Linked DNA regions of Hydrogenovibrio crunogenus. The protein of the gene in region 1 interacts with the protein of each later gene in a pairwise test. Links are inferred from orthologs where the notes say so. Each region holds a gene or a part of one and is shown in the gene's direction. Other genes may lie near its edges.

What was found. Proteins that work in one complex are often made in the same cells at the same time.
Region 2: the proteins of GHNINEIG_RS00750 (region 1) and mobA interact in binary tests that used the Escherichia coli proteins (3 or more experiments, as listed by UniProt). The link is inferred for Hydrogenovibrio crunogenus from one-to-one orthologs.

The regions. Positions count from the first base shown.
Region 1 is NZ_CP032096.1:171,784-180,057, forward strand. What follows is about bases 2,711-5,496. They hold GHNINEIG_RS00750 (molybdopterin molybdotransferase MoeA), read left to right. Parts: upstream 2,711-3,393; coding sequence 3,394-4,599; downstream 4,600-5,496. Other genes in these bases: moaD (molybdopterin converting factor subunit 1), read left to right, coding at 2,711-2,859; moaE (molybdopterin synthase catalytic subunit MoaE), read left to right, coding at 2,863-3,330; moaC (cyclic pyranopterin monophosphate synthase MoaC), read left to right, coding at 4,614-5,105; GHNINEIG_RS00760 (hypothetical protein), read right to left, coding at 5,129-5,496. Also shown: GHNINEIG_RS11790 (molybdopterin-dependent oxidoreductase), read left to right, coding at 1-339; GHNINEIG_RS00730 (c-type cytochrome), read left to right, coding at 326-1,390; GTP 3',8-cyclase MoaA, read left to right, coding at 1,569-2,564; more of moaD, read left to right, coding at 2,608-2,710; more of GHNINEIG_RS00760, read right to left, coding at 5,497-5,785; GHNINEIG_RS00765 (hypothetical protein), read right to left, coding at 5,782-6,399; GHNINEIG_RS00770 (Hpt domain-containing protein), read right to left, coding at 6,409-6,762; GHNINEIG_RS00775 (two-component system response regulator), read right to left, coding at 6,801-8,274. UniProt on the Escherichia coli protein: Catalyzes the insertion of molybdate into adenylated molybdopterin with the concomitant release of AMP.
Region 2 is NZ_CP032096.1:1,281,107-1,288,116, forward strand. The notes cover bases 1,612-4,610. They hold mobA (molybdenum cofactor guanylyltransferase), read left to right. Parts: upstream 1,612-2,800; coding sequence 2,801-3,421; downstream 3,422-4,610. Other genes in these bases: GHNINEIG_RS06130 (molybdopterin molybdotransferase MoeA), read left to right, coding at 1,612-2,801; minC (septum site-determining protein MinC), read left to right, coding at 3,578-4,267; minD (septum site-determining protein MinD), read left to right, coding at 4,380-4,610. Also shown: siroheme synthase CysG, read left to right, coding at 1-622; GHNINEIG_RS06125 (glycosyl transferase family protein), read left to right, coding at 619-1,602; more of GHNINEIG_RS06130, read left to right, coding at 1,596-1,611; more of minD, read left to right, coding at 4,611-5,192; cell division topological specificity factor MinE, read left to right, coding at 5,196-5,450; GHNINEIG_RS06155 (peptidoglycan binding protein CsiV), read right to left, coding at 5,546-6,166; mfd (transcription-repair coupling factor), read right to left, coding at 6,173-7,010. UniProt on the Escherichia coli protein: Transfers a GMP moiety from GTP to Mo-molybdopterin (Mo-MPT) cofactor (Moco or molybdenum cofactor) to form Mo-molybdopterin guanine dinucleotide (Mo-MGD) cofactor.

The DNA.
Region 1 (8,274 bases):
TACTTTGTACGTGGTTTGGCATGGTCTGGTCGCGGTAAAGTGGCTCATGTTGATGTGTCTTTTGACGGTGGTAAAAACTGGAAAGAAGCGCATTTCACTTCACCTGTACTAGATAAAGCTTGGACTCGCTTTGAAGTTGAGTGGGATTGGGATGGCTCAGAAGCCTTTATGATGAGCCGTGTAACTGATGAAACTGGTTACGTTCAGCCACCTATGCCTCAAATGCGTAAATTAGAAGGTACGAACAACGTTTACCACCGTACTGCGATGGTTACTTGGCGTATCCATGCTTGGGATGGCGGCAAAAACGGAGGTATGATTGAAAATGTTCAGTACTAATAAAACAATCCTAGCGGCAGGTCTTGCACTTGCGACAACTGGTTCAGCTTTCGCAATGAGCGGAATGCCAGGAAGCGAATCTGATGGTAAGTATGCTTCTAACTATGCTGAAATCATTAAAGAAAATGATGGTAAATATCTTGATTCTAAAGTGATTGAAGCAATTTTAGGAAAAGATGCCACTCATGGTCGTGCTGGTCTAGAAGGAAAATTGGATCCAGCTAATCCATATTCTTTTGAAGTTGATGACAGCATTGATGGTGGTAACCATGGTAATGCTCAATGTAAAATTCCTGCGGCGTTCGTTGAAGTTCACGAGAGCGCTGACAAAAACTACTACAACGATGCTGATTTCGTTGCAAATGGTTTTGGTACGCCAATCGCAGAAGCTGCATTAGCTAAGTGGAATATCACTGTTGATGGTGATGGTAAAGGCTTACCAGATCCTTCAGTCGGGATGACTGTTGAAGAAGGTGCACGTGTTTATGTACAGTTCTGTGCAATGTGTCATGGTGAGTTTGGTGAAGGGGCAAAAGGGTATCTGCCATTAGCGGTTGATGAAAACCTTGTTACTTCTGACTTCCGTGATCCTGCACCAATGAAAACTGTTGGTAACTACTGGCCATATGCTGTGACGTTCTTTGATTACATTCGTCGTACAATGCCTTTCTGGACGCCTAATGCACCATTCATCGGTGACAAAGGTTACATGGGGATGACAGGTTACATCATGCAGTCTAACTACATTCCAATTGGTCTTGATGAAAATGGAGATCCAATTGAGCTAGAAGACGATGCTTTCTATAACTCTGAATTGCTGATGAAGCAAAACAAGTTCATGAAAAACCAAGGTAACTTCTTCTGTGATCACCGTCCGGTTATTCATAACGAGCGTTGCATGAAAGACTGTCCTGATGTGATGGTTGGTGATGGTAAAGGAAACGTGAACAACTTCGTTCAAGCGCGTCGTTTACCAGATGGAACACCTCAGTATAACGTTCCACAACGTATGCATGAAGATCCACCAGGTGTAGGTCACGCTGGTATGTAATATTAAGCTTGTCTTAATATGAAAATAAAACCCGCCTTGTGCGGGTTTTTTTATGTTCTGATTTTGTCATAACCCCTTTATATTCAAGGGTTTTATCCCATAAAAAGTTTAAAACGATGCTTGCTTTTACAATTAAAAAAAGTAGAATATACCGTTATTCCCAAATGGATATAACGGTATGGCATTAATAGATCCTTTCAATCGCAAAATTGATTACTTAAGAGTCTCAGTCACGGATAAGTGTAACTACCGATGCGGGTATTGTATGCCTGAACAAGGAGCGCATCCAGAAGGGCGTCATACAGAGTATTTAGACTATGATGAATTGGCTCGTATCATCAAGGCATTTGTGGAACTGGGGGTGACCAAAGTTCGTATCACAGGAGGTGAACCTTTAGTACGCAAAGGTTTGCCTGGCTTTATTGAAGAGATCCAGCCTTATGATGGATTGGAAGAAATAGCATTATCAACTAATGCTCATCATTTGGATAAACATGCGGTGGCATTGAAGAAAGCCGGGCTTTCACGTGCCAATGTCTCCATTGATTCTTTACAGCCAGAGAAATTTAATAAAATTACTCGTGGTGGGAACCTTGAAAAAGTATTGGCAGGGGTTGATGCAGGGTTGTCAGCCGGATTGAACCCTATAAAGTTCAACATGGTAGTCATGAAAGGAACGAACGACGACGAGATTGAAGCCATGGTAGATTATGGCATCGAGAAAGGCGTTGAAGTACGTTTTATTGAAACCATGCCGATTGGAGAAGCGGGCATCAGCTTGATGGATCAGCATTATCCAATGGAAAAAATTATGGCGAGAGTGAGGGCGCATGTCGGAACGGATTTAATCCCAGCTACCGGTAAAAGCCATGATGGTCCATCCAAAAACTTTCATATTAAAGGAACAGACGCCAAAATTGGTGTGATATCAGCGGTTTCACAGCATTTCTGTGAATCTTGTAACCGGGTGAGGCTGACGGCAAGAGGGGTGTTGGCCTTGTGCTTGGGTCAAGAGGACTCCGTGGATTTGAGAACCCCAATACGAGATGGCATTTCAGATGAAGCGCTGAAACAAATGATTGTCGATGCCATGTTGAAGAAACCGGAGAAGCATTTCTTTAATGAAAATGTGCATAATATTGAATTTAGACAAATGGTTTCTTTAGGCGGTTAATTAGGGTAGTAGTTGTCTTTTTAGACATTTTTGGAGATAAAAAATGTTAGAAATTTTATATTTTGCAAGTTTTAGAGAAGTTTTAGGGAAGGCGCAAGAGCAATTGCCCGTAGAAAATTATAAAACAGTTGAGTGTGTCCTCAAGGATTTAGCGAGCCGTGGCGAAGCTTGGCAACAAGCATTGAAAGATAATGCTAACTTACAGATTGCTGTAAACCACAGTGTTGCAACACGCCAAACACCATTGAATCCAGGGGATGAAATTGCATTCTTCCCGCCTGTCACGGGAGGATAGCAATTGAGCTCATATCCCTTTGTTAAGGTGCAAAAAGAAGATTTTGATTTAAGCACAGAAATTAAAACTTTAAGAGCAGGCCATAAAGACATTGGTGCGGTGGTGTCATTTGTTGGGACAGTACGGGATATTAATGAAGGCGATGATATTTCGGTATTGGAGCTCGAACATTACCCTGGCATGACTGAAAAAGCATTGGAGGCAATTCGCCTTGAAGCCCATGAACGTTGGCCGTTGCAAAGCAGTTTGATTATTCATCGGATTGGTGAAATGCAACCTTGCGACCAAATTGTACTGGTTGCCGTCACGTCACGGCACAGAGAAGCTGCTTTTGAGGCGGCGCATTTTATTATGGATTACTTAAAAACCAACGCCCCTTTTTGGAAGAAAGAAACTTTTCCGAATGGGGAGACCCGTTGGGTCGATGCGCGCGTTACGGATAAAGAAGCCGAAGCACGCTGGTTAAAATAAATTAACGATTATTATCTGTCACATTTCCCCGCACCCGCGGGGATTTTTTTTGAGAGTTGAACCATGAAAACATTTGATGAAGCCTTATCCTACTTAGTCAGTCAGGCTAAAAAAACACAGAAAACTCAAATCTTGCCCATTCAAGAAGCGCTAGGCAAAGTTTTAGCCTCACCCGTTGTTTCAGACGTCAATGTCCCCCCGCATGACAACAGTCAAATGGACGGGTATGCCATTAATTTATTGGACTTAACACATGAAGATACGTTTCATGTCAGCCAGCGTATTCCAGCAGGATCAGAACCTGCATCACTGGAGTTGGGAACCGTCGCTAGAATTTTTACAGGCGCGCCAATTCCTGCCGAAGCGAATGCGGTCATTATGCAAGAAGAAACTGAGCAGGTAGGGGATAAGGTTAAGATTACGGCAAAAGCAACCAGGCCTGGGCAAAATATTCGTCACATAGGAGAAGACATTGAGGTTGGGCGAGTTGTCTTTGAGAAAGGGCATCGTTTACGCGCAGAAGATTTAGGGTTGATTGCTTCAATCGGCATTCGCGAGGTGAGTGTTTATCAGCCATTGAAAATTGCCACCTTTACCACAGGTGACGAATTGCTGGAACCAGGTGACCGCCCTGAAAAAGGAAAAATTTATAATGCCAATCGCTATGTGTTAGCGGGTGCCGTTCCACAACTAGGGTTTGAGCTGATTGATTTAGGACGGGTTAAAGATACCTTGGAAGATACCATCGAAGCGATGAAGCAAGCTGCAAAAGTCGGCGATGTGGTGATGACCACTGGCGGAGTTTCTGTCGGTGAAGAAGACCATATCAAGCCAGCCATCGAATCACTTGGCAAGCTGGATATGTGGAAAGTAAAAATGAAGCCCGGTAAACCCCTGGCTTTTGGTGATATTGAAGGTACACCCTTTATCGGTTTGCCAGGCAATCCTGTTTCCGCCTTTGCGACATTCAATTTATTTGCACGTTCTTATCTACTTCGCATGCAGGGCGTTAAAGAGATTTGCATAACCCCCCTTTGGCTTGAAGCCGATTTTGATTGGCCAAAAGCCAACTTTCGTCGTGAGTTCGCACGTGCTAAATTAAAAGTGGATGAAACTCAGAACAAAACAGTCGTAGAGTTGTTTCCGAATCAGGGGTCCGGTGTGTTAACGTCAGCAGTTTGGGCGGAAGGTTTTGCGGTGATTCCGGAAGACACGACGATTACGAAAGGGGACAAAGTCGCCTTTTACGCATTTAACGATATGATTTAAGACAGGGCATAATTATGCAAGACAAACAGAAGTTAACGCATTTAGATGAAAAAGGGCAGGCCCGTATGGTCGATGTGAGCGAAAAATCTCACACAGAGCGAGAAGCTCGTGCAATGGCTGTCATAACCATGTTACCAGAGACATTAAAAATGATTGTGGAAGGGAAACACAAGAAGGGAGATGTCATGGCAACGGCGCGCATTGCAGGAATCATGGCTGCTAAGCGTACGCCCGACCTGATTCCAATGTGTCACCCTTTAATGTTGACGTCAGTTAAAGTGGATTTGGTCCCTAATGAAGAAAAAAGCTGTGTTGAGATCGTGGCAATCTGCAAGCTTGTCGGTCAAACAGGCGTGGAAATGGAAGCTCTGACTGCCGCATCCACTGCCGCTCTAACATTGTATGATATGTGTAAAGCGGTTGATAAAGGAATGACGATCAACCAAGTCCAATTGCTAGAGAAAAAAGGCGGCAAAAGTGGCTATTGGAAAAAAGAAGCGCTTTAAAGAGAGCGCTTAGATCTTTTCACTCACTTTCTGACTTGTGGGTAGTATTGCAACGCTTCGGGTCCTTCTGGGTCCATAATCAGCTCCAGACCTTTTTCAGGGTAAAACCAGTGGTCAAGCCCATCAGATTGCTTTTCAATGCGCTGAGGTGCACCAAATCGCATTTTAACGGCTCTTTCCGTTAAGTGTTTCTTAGGAAGTAATGTTACTTGCTTAATCGGTCGCTGTAATAGAAATTCAATGTTTTCGGTGTTGGGGGTCACTTGGCGGTTGCCGGTCTGAGTGACAGTTGTCTGAATGCCTTGACTGTAAATTTCCTCTAACTTGTCTGTATTAACATCCAGCGATAATGCAATCGCGCCACGAATGGTGCCAATATGAACGGACGGGAAGTATACTTCAGCCGTTTTGCTGGATTCATCCTTGTGCGAGAACAACTTAACTTCAACATCATCGCCAAAAATGGTTTTGGCATCATTCGGCGTACTTTGATTCACAATCAAGCCTAATGCTTCCAGTTGGTTGTGTGTATTAAAGTGGCTATTCCAGGGTAATAGCTGGTCCTTTACTTCCTCTCTGTGAGGCGGTATCAGGATGAAAATAATTGTTAGACCAATGGCTAAAGCAAGAACAACTAGAGAGGTTGGAAAGCTTTTTTTTGCAGGGCGTGTTGAATTCATGCGTCAGAGTTGTCCGTTTCTTTTGAGTTGAGTTGTTTTTTTCCTTTATGGTGCACCTCATCATCCCCTTCACCTATTTCAGCGTTAGAATCACTATTACGCGATAAGACTTTTTCAATTTTAGGGTCAATAATGCCTTTCCCTGCGTCGTAAACAGAGATACCGGTTTGAAGAAAGGTGATCAGCACTGCTAGGAAGATGACCAATGCGGCAAATCGAATGGTGATGATTTCACCGAGGTTGGTTTGTGTGCCTTCAGCGGAAAAGTCATTCATGGAAAAGCCACCGGGAAATAACGTGTCAATCAATACGTAAAGCAAGACCATGACTAAGGCAATGCCATAGCTGATTAACAGGGTTTTACTTCGCTGCCAAGCCAATGCCCAGTGGGCAGACACAAACCAAGACCCTTTTTGCTGCACCTTTTTACCATGAAAGTATATGTAGGCAAGCACCAGGCTTGATAAAAAAGGAATCACCAGTAACGTCACAGTGCTTCCAATTTCGAGGATGATCATCGATATAAATAAATGTGTAATGATGATGTTGATGTTGAATATATGGTGAGGGTTCTTAGCTAGATGGGTTTCTTGGTCGGTCACTTGGTAATGCATGCGATGTCTCTACAGTTGGCTAAAATGGTTGATTGAATGCTGTAAAAAACGAATCACTTTGTCGGTTTCGTCTTCCACTTGTTTTAACAGACTCTCTTGTCCTTGAGTAATGCCTTCTCTTCCTTTGGTTTCAAGCGCCAAGCATAAATCAGGCAATGTGGTCGCCCCAATATTCGCCGAGCTACCTTTTAATGTGTGCGCTTGATGCCTTAAAGCCTCCGGGTCTTCTTCATCAATAGCGGCTTTAATACCCTTTAACGTCTCGGGTGCAATATCCAAAAAGGTTTGTAAAATATCTTTTAAATCTTCTCCAATCAGTGCTTTTAACTGACTTAAATTCTCTGTATCAACCGGATCAGACATAAATTTTTTTCCTATTCTAGTGAACCTATTATAGCTTACTAAGGCGTTTTCTGAGATTTAAGATACTGTTGAAATTCATCAGCAGGCATCGGCTTGCCGAACATAAAGCCTTGGAAAATATCACAGTTCTTATTTTGAAGGAAAGAGACATGGAATTCTTCTTCAATCCCTTCTGCAACCACTTTGAGGCTCAAACTGTCGGCCATGGCTAAGATGGTGCGGACAATAGCCTGTCCTTCCTGACTTTCCAAGTTATCGATAAAAGAACGGTCGATTTTAATGGCATCAATTGGAAAGCTATGTAGATAGGCGAGAGAAGAATAGCCTGTTCCAAAGTCGTCAATGGACAATGAAACCCCCATGGCTTTCAGTCCTTTTAGGATGCTGATATTGTGATCGGCGTTGCTCATAGCCAAGCTTTCTGTGATTTCCAGATCAAGATACTTCGCAGGCAGAGTTGTGTTTTGCAACACTTCCTGTACTTCTTTGATTAAGTTTGAGCTGGAAAATTGCCGACCTGACAAGTTAACAGCGATACGCATTTCATCAAATCCATTCGCATGCCAATTTTCGGCTTCTTTGATGGCATTTTCTAAAACAAATCGACCAATGTTGACAATCATCCCATTGCTTTCTGCCATAGGTATAAAGACACCGGGTGAAATAGTCCCTTCGGTTGGGTGTTTCCAACGCACCAAAGCTTCAGCGCCATAAGGTTTTAAAGAGTGACCATCAATCTGAGGCTGGTAGTAAACTTCAATCTCATTGCGATCAAGGGCTTTTCTTAAATCATTTTCCAGCATCAGCTGTTCTTTTGATTCGGCATTCATTTCCGCTTGATAGAATAAAAACTGATTGCCGCCATTGAGTTTGGCCTGACTTCGAGCGATATTGGCATGCGCAATCAGCTCGCTGGCTTGATCTCCATCCTGGTTGATGATGCTGATGCCGATCGAGAAAGTGATAAACAATTCTTGATCTTTAACGTTATAGGCTTTCGAAATATCATGAAAAATACGACTGAGAGATAAGTTTAATTCTTGGGCGTCCTCGGCATTCTTAATCAAGATAGCAAATTCATCACTACCTAAGCGGGCCACGAAATCATCTTCTCGCGTGACTTTCTTTAAGCGTTGAGCAACGGTGCGAAGTAGCGCATCCCCATTTTCCTGTCCTAAGTTATCATTGATTTTTTTGAAGCGGTCAATGTCAAGAATCACGGTTGCGCTGTATTTGTCAGGATTGGTTTCTTTTATAAAATTCATTAGGTTTTTATTAAAGAAAGAACGGTTAGCCAAATCCGTCAGTTTGTCATGGCTGGATTGGTAATCGATCAGAGTTTCCGCTTTATGCAAACGACTGATATCCTGGGCCGACCCTGTAATCTTTGAGATGTCTCCATGTTCATCAAAGCTGACTTCCCCTAAACAATCCACATGAGATAATGAGCTATCATGATGCAGAACACGGAAACTGACTTGAATATCATTATAGCCTTGGCTGGCATCGGCA
Region 2 (7,010 bases), 1.1 Mb from region 1 along the record:
ACGTGAAGCTGAACGTATTTACGTAGGCAAAAAAGAGAAATGGCATAAGGTTGATCAAAAAGACATCAATCAAATGTTGGTGGATCTGGCACGACAAGGGAAACGTGTTGCACGATTGAAAGGAGGGGACCCTTACATTTTTGGCCGAGGAGCAGAAGAAGTTGAACTTTTGGTGCAACATGATGTGCCTTATCAGGTTGTGCCAGGGATTACGGCGGCCGCGGGCTGTTCTGTTTATGCAGATTTTCCTTTAACCCATCGTGATTATGCGCAATCTGTGGCCTTGGTAACCGGTCACCAGCAGGCAGGCGCACAAGGCATTGATTATGCCAAGCTGGCACAATCCGGTGATACGATGGTATTTTATATGGGAATTAAAAATGCTCCTAAAATTCAAGCAGGCTTGATTGCTCATGGTCTTAACCCAGACACGCCGGCTGCGATTATCGAAAATGGAACGCGCGTTAACCAAAAGGTAACCGTCACTTCTCTGGCCAAACTGTCTGAAACGATTCAAAAACAGTCTATTAAACCTCCTGCATTATTAGTGATAGGAGATGTGATTAAAGTCAGAGAACGATTGCAAAAAAAGTCATTATTGGATGATAAGGTGCCGGCATGACAGATCATCCTTTCAGTCAATACCTGAGGATTCTTGGTAAAGGACCTATCAGCCGACGTTCTTTAACCGAAGCAGAAGCAAGTGATGCGCTAGGGATGATTTTGTCTGGACAGGTGACAGACAAGCAATTAGGCGCATTTTTACTGTTAATGCGTGCAAATGGCGAAACCCCTGATGAGCTCATCGGATTTGTCAAAGGCATTAGGCAAGCATTAGACCTCAATGAAAAACAGGGTGTTGTAGAATTGGATTGGGCGGCTTATGCCGGTAAATGGCGTTATCCTCCTTATTTTTTACTGGCGATAAAACTGTTAACGCAGAATGGCACTCGAGTCTTGTTGCATGGGGATGCCGGCCAATTTAGTAATCGTCAATATGTTGAATCCTTTTTAGAGCCGCTAAATTTTTATCAAGCCAGTTCGATTATGCACGCTCGGGACTTGGTTTCAGAATGCAAAGCGACCTATCTTCCATTAGAAAATTTTGCGCCTGACTTACGCGAGATATTACATTTAAAATCCGAGCTAGGTGTTCGAACAGTTTTTAATACCGCTGTTAAGTTATTGAATCCATTGAATGCACCTGCATCCATTCAAGGTATTTTTCATAAGGGTGTGGAATCGCTTCATCACTCAACAGCCATGGTCATTGGAACTGAGCATAATTTGGTCTTTAAAGGGGAAGGTGGGGAGGCTGAAATACGGCCCGATGCGTTAACACAGCTCTATTTTTCGACTAGAAACGCCACTGGAATGAGACAACATCCATTCAAAGGCATTATTGAACGTCAAATACGTCCAAAAGAATGGCAACAGCAAGACATCATTGATTTATGGCGTGGTGACAAAAAGGATTTATATGGCGAATCCTCCGTTGTGGCGACCACCGCTACGGCTTTGATGCTGTTGGATTCGCTTTCCGAGGTTGAAGCGCTTGCTAAAGCTAAGGGATATTGGGCTCGGAGGAAGATAGAATGTTGAAGCATAATAAAGAGTTACGGCATGATTTTGATGATGTCTTTACTTTTGTGATGTCGAAAGCAACAACACTGAACAAACATGAGCAAATTCCATTATCTGTCGGAGTGGGTCGAATTTTGGCAGAGGATCTTTTTTCACCGATATCTGTGCCGGCTTGGCGACAAAGTGCCATGGATGGTTATGGTTTCTCAGCGCGTTCTTCTTTGGAATGTCTCCCTGTCAAACAAATCGCTTTTGCTGGTCATTCTGCTGAGCCATTGTCTGAAAATGAAGCTGTCTATATTATGACAGGAGCCGTTGTTCCCGATCAGGTTGATACCATTGTGCCGATTGAAAAAGCATGTATTCAGCAAACAGAACAAGGGCAATATGTTTTCAAACCGAACACTCTAAAGCCGAAGCGACACATTAAACCCATTGGGTCGGATGTGAAAGAAGGCCAAAAACTGTTGTCTAAAGGACACGTCATTAGACCCCAAGATCAAGCATTATTAGCCTCGGTTGGCATCAATGAATTGCGGGTTTTTCAAAAAGTTACTCTGGTCATATTAACCTCAGGAAATGAATTGGTTACACCAGGAAACCCTTTGAAAAAAGGGCAGATTTATGATGCCAATGCTTTTCTAATAGAGTCCCTTTGCCAAAGGCTTCCGGTTAATGTCATCGCCAATGAAAGACTGGCTGATGATGAGGCAGAAATCAAACACCGTTTGGCCGCTTGGCAAGGCCAAGTTGATGTAATTCTGACGGTAGGGGGCGCTTCGGTAGGAGAAAAGGACTTTATGAAATCATCTTTAGCTGCTTGTCACTCTTTCTGGACATGGAAGCTTAATATGAAACCTGGTAAACCTTTCTCCATGGCAATTTCTCAGCAAACCAGTATTCTTGCTTTGCCGGGTAATCCCTTGGCGGCTTTCATGACCTTTCAAGCATTGGTCACCCCTTTTATTCGAAAACAAGCCGGTATAAAGGAATGGCAAATTAAGCCTGCAAAAAGGGTACTTGCCAGTGACCTTAAAATGAACCATGACTGTTTGGTCTGGTGTCAGGTGAGGGAAACAGAGCAAGGGGTCAAGCCGATTTTAAATGTCTCAACAAGCCAGATTATGAATTTGGTTGAATCAGGCGGTTATATCCGAATCGACCCAAACCAAACCTATCAGGCAGGCGACATTGTTGATTTTTGGGTGAATCCGTAATGATTGGCGTGCTTATTCTAGCCGGTGGGGAGGGCAGGCGAATGGGTGGGCAGGACAAAGGTTGGTGTGTCCGAAACAACAAAGCTTTTATCGAAGTGGTGTTGCAACAAATTCAACGACAAGCAGAGAGGGTAACTCAAACAGTTACGATCGTCATTAGTGCAAACCGGAATTTATCTGATTATTCAAATTTAGGCCCCCCTGTCGTTTCAGATATCCGGCCGGGGTACTGTGGCCCTTTGGCGGGTATTGAAGCAGTTATGAATGAACCTTCCTTGTCACATATTAATCGTTGGATCACTTGGCCAGTAGACTCTTTAAACATTCCTGACCATTATTTATTGCACATGCTGGCTCTGGAATCAGAAGTATCTTTTATCTCACAACATCGTCGTGCGCATTATGCACATTTGTCTATCTCGAAGGAATTAAAGAATTCCCTGTCATCCTATTTAGATTCGAAGCGCAATTCAATAAAAGGATGGTTACAAAGTATTTCACATAGTGGCGGAGAAGTGCATGAAGTCGATATTTCTTCCTATATGTCTATTACCAATTACAACCATTTTGACACAGTCAATGAGCACCGTGAAATGGAGAATAATTTGATGTTGCGTTGATTTTAAATCATTTTTTATCAACTCCTGTGGTCACCGCTTTAAAATCCTTAACTGAGATATTTTTTTAAAGCCTTTTTAACCGTAATTTGCCTTTGACTCGCCCTTATTGGTCAAGTAAGATTATGGTTTTTAACTGTCTAGGCCTAACTCAAACACATGAGCAAAATAGTAGATTTAAAAGGCTCTATCCTTTCTTTAACGGTTTTAAACCTTTTTTCAGATCAAATTGACGAAACGAAAAAAGCCATAGCGGCAAAAATAGAACAAGCACCGGACTTTTTTGTGGGGATTCCGATTGTACTCGAACCTCAAATGACATTGAAAGATCCCACCTTTTTGGCGCTGCTAGTGGAGTATTTAACGCAGCTTCAAATGATTCCCATCGGTATTCGAACCGAAGACGAAGCCATTAAAGAGCAGGCCGAATATGCAGGCCTGGCTATTTTTCCGAGAGAAAAACCGAAAACACGTCCTAAAAGAACCAAAGAAGAACCTGAAAAAGGCGGTTTAAAATCAGCTTTAATGGTAAAAAATTCCGTGCGTTCTGGACAACAAATCTATGCTAAGGATCGAGACCTGATTGTTATGGGGTCAATCAATCCAGGCGCTGAAGTGGTGGCTGATGGACATGTACATGTTTTTGGTAAAGTGATGGGCAAAGTGTTTGCAGGGTCGTCTGGCGATACGCAGGCTAAGATTTTTGCAAAACAGTTGAATCCCGAGCTGGTGTGCATTGCCGGAATGTATCAATTGTCAGAAGACATTGACGAGTCATTTAAAAACGGGTTTGTTGAAATCAGCTTAGCCGATGGGAAGTTGGTCTTTAACCCAGATTTACTGGATTAATTTTTAAGGCAGAGTAATTTTACGCAGCGTAAAATACTCAGTTATAATTCTATCATTAAGGTCTTTCATTATATTGATGGGACCCTGTTTTAAAATTCGAGGAGAAGCTTAGGTGTCACGTGTAATCGTCGTAACCTCAGGAAAAGGTGGTGTGGGCAAGACCACTACGAGTGCAAGTATTTCAGCTGGTTTGGCTTTAAAAGGCTATAAAGTTGCGGTCATCGATTTTGATGTTGGTTTACGTAACTTAGATTTGATCATGGGATGTGAACGCCGCGTTGTTTATGACTTTGTGAACGTGGTTCAAGGCGAAGCGACTTTAAATCAAGCGTTAATTCGAGACAAACGAATTAAAAACCTTTATATCTTGGCGGCTTCACAAACGCGTGATAAAGATGCTTTAACTCAAGACGGCGTTGGAAAAGTTATTGATGACTTAAAAGAAGACGGCTTTGATTTTATCATTTGTGATTCTCCTGCGGGGATCGAAAAAGGGGCTCAGTTAGCCTTGTATTTTGCGGATGAAGCCATCATCGTTACGAATCCGGAAGTGTCTTCTGTACGCGATTCCGATCGTATCTTAGGGATTTTACAAGCGAAATCCAAACGTGCTGAGGGGGGGGGTGAACCGATTATCGAGCACCTTGTTTTAACCCGCTATAACCCAAGCCGGGTTGAGACAGGAGAAATGTTGTCGGTTGAAGATGTGACTGACTTGCTTAACATTAAACTGTTAGGAGTCATTCCGGAATCCGAACAAGTATTGAACGCTTCTAACTCTGGACAGCCTGTTATTTTAGAGGAAGATTCTGATGCGGCGCATGCCTATATGGATGTCGTTGATCGTTTCTTGGGCGAAGAAAAAGAACATCGCTTCTTGATTGCCGAAAAGAAAGGCCTTTTCAAAAAAATATTTGGGAAGTAAGTTATGGCATTATTAGACTATTTACTCGGACAAAAGAAAAAGAAGTCGGCAAATCTTGCAAAGGATCGTTTGCAGATTTTACTTGCGCATGAACGCTCAGAACGCAGTGCTCCAGAGTACTTGCCTAAGATGCGTGAGGAAATTCTGGCGGTCATTTCAAAGTATGTCACCATTGACCAGGAACAGTTACAAATTTCAATTGATGAAGCCAATGGATTTGAAGTATTGGAATTGAACTTAGTGTTACCAGATAAATAAAGTTCACGCAATATCGAAAAGTCACAAAAAAACCGCCAGGCCTGGCGGTTTTTTATATTTACAGCAAAGCAAATGAAGCCAACTGGCTTTATAAATTAACGGCCCTGGTATTGGATTTTAACTAAGGCTCCAAAGATAGGGTGGTCAAAATAATGCAACTCTCCAGACTTAACTTTTCGGGCTTCTTGCAATTGAAAACGCCAAAATTCCGGTAGCATTTCAGGGTCGATACTTTGATTGGCTGCAAACTCTTCTCTTACCTGGTGAGGAATTTTTCTTTCCAATTCAAGGTGTAAGCGAACATGGGCATAACGAGATTTATAGAATTTTAACGTGCCTGAAAGTTTAGGCTGATAATCTTCTTCCGGCAGTTCTTCAATCTTAAGGGGTTGACTGTTTTCTTCCGATGCACCTTGTAGGATCCAGGAACGATGATACAAGATGTAATAGCCTTTCTTGGGTGTCATTTTTTCTTCTTCTGAAGTCAGCATGAACTGTTGTTCAGGTAGAGAGGGGATGTCGAGGGCCCCCTCCATATCGATCAACGGTAAGTCTTCTTTCCAGTATTCTTCCGTCCAACCTCTAAGGGCCAAGGTTTCAAAAACGATCAGTTCAACTTGGTATTTAGGCAGGTTTTCTTCTGTTTCTGCTTGTGCAGACAATGAAAAGCTGGCTAAAAAAAGTAACGCGGAGGTAAAGAACAGTCGGGGTTGCATAAAAGCTTATTCCTTATTTGAAATAGTCGCTACGATTAATTCGATAGCTTGAATTCGTTGTTTCATCTCTGGCATTGTATCGAAATATTTTAATTCAATCTGCCCTTTTAACTGATAGTTCTTCGGATGGTTTTGAATTAATTTAATCAATTCAAGCGGGTTGATGTTAGGTGACGATCCAAATTGAATGCGGATCATTGTTTCACTGGCTTCCACTTTTTTCAGGTTTAAAGCGTCAATGACCAATTTAACTCTTGTGGTTTCAAACAGGTTTTTTACCTGGTCTGGCAACAAGCCAAAACGATCAATCATTTCCACTTCCAATTCTTGCAAGGCATTATTGTCTTCAGCACTGGCAATGCGTTTATAAAAAACCAGTCGTGTATGTATATCCGGTAGATAGTCTTCCGGAATCAGGGCGGGCATCCCCAGTTCAACTTCAGCGCCTGTATGCAATTTGGCATCCAGCTCAGGCTGTTTGCCTGACTTTAAAGCTTTGACCGCACGATCAAGTAACTCTGAATACAGTCCGAATCCAATTTCATGAATTTGGCCTGATTGACCATCTCCAAGGAGCTCACCAGCACCACGAATTTCTAAATCGTGGCTCGCTAACATAAAGCCAGCGCCTAAAGTGTCGTGTTTGGCAATGGCGGCTAATCGTTTTTCCGCATCTTTCGTCATCAAAGATTTGCCCGCTGTAAACAGGTAAGCATAGGCTTTATGATGGGAGCGTCCCACACGACCACGCAACTGATGCAATTGCGCCAAACCGAATTTGTCGGCCCGATGGATTAAAATAGTATTGGCCGTTGGAATATCGATTCCCGTTTCAATAATGGTG